Rhodovastum atsumiense: one gene and its partner. The protein of the gene in region 2 interacts with the protein of the main gene of each other region in a pairwise test. Links are inferred from orthologs where the notes say so. Each region holds a gene or a part of one and is shown on either strand. Other genes may lie near its edges.

Region 1 (2,960 bases), 3.1 Mb from region 2 along the record:
TATTGAATAATACGCTAATTTAGCGTGTATTTGATGCCGTGCCGATCCCGTCAGACAGGAGTGCCCTGCCATGATCCGACGTCGTTTCCTGCCGGTTGCCGCCCTGGCCTCGATGGCCTGTCTCGGCATGGCGGGTTCGCGGCCGGCCATGGCGCAGGGCGGGCGGGCGCTCAAGGTTGGCGTCTCGGCCGGCCCGTATGGCGACATCCTGCGCGAAGCGGCGAAGCTGGCGGCGGCGGAAGGGCTGACGGTCGAGGTGGTCGAGTTCACCGACTGGACCCAGCCCAATGCGGCGCTGCAGGCCGGCGACATCGACCTCAACAATTTCCAGCACCGGCCTTATCTGGAGGCGCAGGTGAAGGCCCGTGGCTATCGGATCGTGCCGCTCGATCCCTCGATCGTGGTGCCCGCCGGGATCTGGTCGGCGAAATACGCGAAGGTTGCGGATATTCCGGCCGGGTCGAAGCTGGCCATTCCGAACGACCCGTCGAACGCCGCCCGCGCGTTGTTCCTGTTCCAGCAGGCCGGGTTCATCACGCTGAAGCCCGGCGCCGACGTGAACGCGACCCCGCTCGACATCGCCGCCAATCCGAAGCGCTTCAGCTTCATCGAACTCGATGCGGCCCAGCTTCCCCGCTCGTTGAACGACGTGGCGGCGGCGTTCGTGTCCAACAACTACGCCTATCTCGCCGGCCTCGACAAGCAGAAGGCGCTGGCGCTGGAAGGCGTCGATTCACAATGGACCCTGGTCTTCGCCGCGCGCGAGGACCGCAAGGACGATCCGCGCATCCGCCGCTACATCGCTCTCTATCGCTCCCCGGCCGTGAAAGCCTTCGTGCTGGATCGGTTCAAGGGCAGCATCCTGCCGACCTGGTGACCCGCATGAATATCCTTGCCCCGATCGACATGGTGCCGGCACAGGCCGGTGCCTCGGCCGCCGTGCCGGCGATCCGCTTCGACCGCGTCTCGAAAACCTTTCCCGCCCGTGGCCGCCATGACGCGGTGACCGCGCTTCAGGACATCTCGCTCGATGTTGCCCCGGGGCAGATCTTCGGCGTGATCGGCCGTTCGGGCGCCGGTAAGTCCACGCTGCTGCGTGTCATCAACGGGCTGGAGAAGCCGACCGCCGGGCGCGTGCTGGTGGACGGCACCGATGTCGGCGCGCTGGGGGAAGCCGAGCTGCGCGCGCAGCGCCGCCGCATCGGCATGATCTTCCAGCACTTCAACCTGCTGTCCTCGCGCACGGTGTTCGACAACGTGGCGCTGCCGCTGGAACTCGCGGGGGCGAAGCGCGACGCCATCGTCCGGCGGGTGGACAAGCTGCTCGACATGGTCGGGCTGGCCGACAAGCGCGGACGCTATCCCGCCGAATTGTCGGGCGGGCAGAAGCAGCGCGTCGGTATCGCCCGGGCGCTGGCGACCGAGCCGCGGGTGCTGCTGTCCGACGAGGCGACCTCGGCGCTCGATCCGGAAACCACGCGGTCCATTCTGGACCTGCTGCGTCGGGTCAATGCGCTGACCGGCGTCACCATCGTGCTGATCACCCATGAGATGCAGGTGATCAAGGCGATCTGCGACAGCGTTGCCGTCATCGAAGATGGCCGCATCATCGAGCAAGGCCCGGTCTACGACCTGTTCGCGCAGCCGCGCACGGCGACGGCCCGCAGCTTCGTCGCCTCGGTGGCTGGCAGCGCGATTCCGGCGGGGCTGGCGGAACGGCTGTCGCCGCGCCCGGTCGAAGGATCGCGCGCGGTGCTGCGCGTCGTGCTGTCCGGCCCGCAGGCAACCGCGCCGATCATCAGCGAACTCGCGCGCACGCAGGGCATCGACGTACAGATCCTGTCGGGCCAGATCGACCGGATCGGCGAGGTTGCCTTCGGCACGCTGGTGCTGAGCGTGCCGGCGGACCCGGCCGTGGTGGCGGCGGCGCTCGGCCTGGTGCGCGGCCATGGACTGGAAGGGGAGGTCGCCGGCTATGTCGCCTGAACTGCTCGAGCTGATTGCCGGCGCCACCGCCGAGACGCTGTACATGGTTGCGGTCGCGGGGCTGCTCGGCACCGCGCTGGGCCTGCCGCTTGGTGTGTTCCTCGCCACCAGCGGCCGCGGCGAGCTGTTCGAGGCGGTCGCGGTCAACCGCGTGCTCGGCACGGTGGTGAATGCGGCGCGCTCGACGCCGTTCATCATCCTGGTCGTGGCCATCATCCCGTTCACGCGCCTGATCGCGGGCACCTCGATCGGCACCTCGGCGGCGATCGTGCCGCTGACGGTGGCGGCTGCCCCCTTCATCGCCCGCATCATCGAAGGCGCGATCCGCGAAGTTGACCAGGGCCTGATCGAAGCATCCCGCGCGATGGGGGCCACGCCGCTGCAGATCGTGACCAAGGTGCTGCTGCCCGAGGCGCTGCCGGCGATCGCGCTTGGCCTGACCCTGACGGCGGTCAGCCTGATCGGCCATTCGGCGATGGTGGGGGCGGTCGGTGGCGGTGGGCTGGGTGACCTTGGCATCCGCTTCGGCTACCAGCGCTTCATGCCGGAGGTGATGGCCGCGGTTGTGCTGGTGCTGATCGTGCTGGTGCAGGCCGTGCAGTCCTTCGGCGAAGCGCTGGCGCGCCGGGTCAACAAGCGTATCCGGCAGGGCTGAGCGGCCGGGATTTCGACACGGAGAATACGTCAATGCCTGGTTTCAATGCGCCCCGGCGCCGCCTGCTCGCGGCCGCCGGCGCCGGCCTCGCGGTCGCTGCCTTCGGCCGCGCCGCGCGGGCCGACACCACCACGCTGCGCATCGGCGTCACCGCCGGGCCGCATGCGCAGATCCTGGAGGCGGTGCGCAACGTGGCGGCGCGGCGCGGGCTCGCGCTGAAGATCGTCGAGTTCTCCGACTACATCACACCGAATGTCGCGCTGGATGCGGGGGACCTGCAGGCGAACTCGTACCAGCACCGGCCGTTCCTGGACCAGCA
Region 2 (2,839 bases):
CCGCGGCCACTCTCGATCACCATCTTGTCGCGATGATTGAGTGATACGGCCGCCACCTTCACCAATACTTCCCGCTGCCCCGGTGACGGGATCGGCACCTCCCTCAGCCGGAGCCGGTCCCGGCCGATGGCATCCATTTCCCAACGCCGCATTGTCTTCGCCATCGCACACCCCTTCGCACTGTTGGGAGACGTCCTTTCGCCCGGACAGGTGATGCCGGAACGGGACGTTGAATCGCCGGCCCATAACGTCGCACGCTCGATTGTGTCGGATAATGACCTATAATCGGCACAGGCAGTTGCGTGTGGGGCATCAATATGAAGGGCACGGAGTTCGCCGAACTGGTGGCCTTCATGGCCGTTTCGCAGGAAAGGAGCTTCAGGCGTGCGGCACGGCGACTTGGGATGTCGCCTTCCGCCCTGAGCCATACCATCCGCTCGCTCGAGGAGCGCCTGGGTGCCAGGCTGCTCAACCGGACGACCCGAAGTGTCGCCCCGACCGAAGCTGGCCAGGTATTGTTCGATCGCCTGCGTCCCGCGATCGCCGATATGGAAGGTGCCGTTCGCGACGTCGGCGCCTGTCAGATGCAGCCCAGGGGCGTCGTTCGCGTGAACCTGCCGCGCATCGCCGCCTGCCTGGTCGTCACCCCCATCCTTGCGGACTTCCTTCGCGGATATCCCGAGGTTCGGCTCGACCTGGTGATTGATGACGCTGTCACCGACGTCGTGGCCAAGGGTTTCGATGCCGGAATTCGGTCAGGCGAACGCGTGGCGCAGGACATGGTCGCGGTCAGGTTGACGCCCGACCTGAGGATGGCCGTCGTTGGCTCACCCGCGTATTTCAGGCATCGATCATTGCCCCAGGTGCCACGGGATATTCGCGATCATGCCTGCATCACCTATCGGTGGCACGAGACAGGGGCGCTGTACCGCTGGACCTTCGACAGCCCCGGCGGATCGATCGATGTCGACGTCGACAGCGTCATAACCGCCAACGACACGGATCTGCTTCTTGCGGCGGCGCTGCAGGGCGCAGGGCTCGCTTTCCTCCCCGAAAGCTTCGTGGCGGCCCACATCGCCAGAGGCGAGCTCATCCGCGTGCTGGATGCCTGTTGCAAGCCCTTTTCGGGATTTTATCTCTACTACCCCAACAGGACCCACCTGCCTGCCGCGCTGAGGGCCTTCATCGACTTCATAAAGCTGCCGGGTTCATCCCTCGCTGCCCGCCCATGACCGTTGCGTGTCAGGAACTTCTCCGTTCCGCGTCATCCGGTTCGGTCTCATCCCTTCCGTGCGCGGAGGAAGCGTGAGAAGGCGGCGAGCGTCGCGTCCGAGACGTGGTGTTCCAGTCCTTCCGCATCCTGCTCCGCCGCCTCCGGCGGCACGCCGACCGCCAGCAACAGGTCGACCACGGTCCGGTGCCGGGCGCGCACCCGCGCGGCCAGGGCCTCGCCCGCCTCGGTCAGGAACACGCCGCGATAGGGCCGTGCCGTCGCCAGCCCTTCGCGCTTGAGCCGCGCGATCGTCTTGATGGCGGTGGCGTGGGACACCCCGAGCCGGCGCGCGATGTCGGTCGGCCGCGCCTCGCCGTTGGCGGCCAGCAGGTCGGCGATCAGTTCGGCATAGTCTTCCAGCACCGCGGTCGAGAGGGCGGTCCGGGTCTTGCCGAAGCGGCGGGCCTGGGTCGGTTCCTCGGGCAGGTGGATAGGGGCATCGGCGTGCAGGACGATGTCGGGACGTCGGGCCACGGGAAACTCTCCTCGGTGCGGCGACGCGGCGACCATGGCGGCGGGCGGCGACGATTTCAACGCCCTGTCATTTTATGCCGCGCCCGTGGTGATTGACAGGACAGCAGGGCGTACCGATATCCGAGGCCACGAAATGTAGCCGAGGCTACATTTTACGCTGACCGTTGCAACGCGGCAGCCGCCGGATCGCATGCCAGAACAGCAAATGGGGGATTCATGAGCGGGGCGACGGTACAGATGTCCATGTCGGAGCGCACGGTGGCCGCCGGGCGCGAGGTCCTGGCGGGCCGGCGGCGTGGCTGGCGGGCGGTGACGCCGTTCGTCGGACCGGCGGTGATCGCCTCGGTCGCCTACATGGATCCCGGCAATTTCGCCACCAACATCCAGGCCGGCGCCAAATACGGCTACGCCCTGCTGTGGGTGGTGGTGATGGCCAATGTCGTCGCCATGCTGTTCCAGGCGCTCTCGGCCAAGCTCGGCATCGTCACCGACCGCAGCCTCGCCGAGGCATCCCGCGACCATTTCCCCGCGCCGGTGGTGTGGGGGATGTGGGTGGTGAGCGAACTCGCGGCGATGGCGACCGACCTCGCGGAGTTCCTCGGCGGCGCGATCGGCCTGATGCTGCTGACCGGCCTGCCGCTGATGGCCTGCCTGGTGGTCACGGGCATCGTCACCTATGTGCTGCTGCTGCTCGGCAATCGCGGCTTCCGCCCGGCCGAACTGGTGATCGGCGGCTTCGTGATGATGATCGGCTTCGCCTACATCCTCGAACTGTTCATCGCCCCCCCCGAGCCCGGTGCCTTCCTGCGCGGCGCCATCACCCCCTCGCTGCCCGATGCCGGCGCGGTGACGCTGGCGGTCGGCATCATCGGCGCCACGGTGATGCCGCACGCGCTCTACCTGCACTCCAGCCTGACCCAGAACCGCATGCCCACGCCGACGCGCACGGAGCGGCGCAAGGTGCTGCGCTTCTCCAACATCGAGGTGGTGGTGGCGCTCGGCGGGGCCGGGTTAGTGAACATGGCGATGGTGGCGATGGCCGCGGCGGCGTTCCATCTCGGCCATTCGGAGGTCGCCGAGCTGGAGCAGGCC

The links.
Region 1: the proteins of mntR (region 2) and NBY65_RS12065 interact in binary tests that used the Escherichia coli proteins (3 or more experiments, as listed by UniProt). The link is inferred for Rhodovastum atsumiense from one-to-one orthologs.

The regions. Positions count from the first base shown.
Region 1 is NZ_OW485601.1:2,643,022-2,645,981, forward strand. The notes cover bases 5-2,934. They hold NBY65_RS12065 (methionine ABC transporter ATP-binding protein), read left to right. Parts: upstream 5-882; coding sequence 883-1,986; downstream 1,987-2,934. Other genes in these bases: NBY65_RS12060 (MetQ/NlpA family ABC transporter substrate-binding protein), read left to right, coding at 71-877; NBY65_RS12070 (methionine ABC transporter permease), read left to right, coding at 1,976-2,641; NBY65_RS12075 (MetQ/NlpA family ABC transporter substrate-binding protein), read left to right, coding at 2,674-2,934. In the rest of the region: more of NBY65_RS12075, read left to right, coding at 2,935-2,960. UniProt on the Escherichia coli protein: Part of the ABC transporter complex MetNIQ involved in methionine import. Responsible for energy coupling to the transport system. It has also been shown to be involved in formyl-L-methionine transport.
Region 2 is NZ_OW485601.1:5,702,639-5,705,477, forward strand. Bases 14-2,822 are described here. They hold mntR (manganese-binding transcriptional regulator MntR), read right to left. Parts: upstream 1,748-2,822; coding sequence 1,280-1,747; downstream 14-1,279. Other genes in these bases: NBY65_RS25705 (zinc-dependent alcohol dehydrogenase family protein), read right to left, coding at 14-164; NBY65_RS25710 (LysR family transcriptional regulator), read left to right, coding at 318-1,232; NBY65_RS25720 (Nramp family divalent metal transporter), read left to right, coding at 1,964-2,822. In the rest of the region: more of NBY65_RS25705, read right to left, coding at 1-13; more of NBY65_RS25720, read left to right, coding at 2,823-2,839.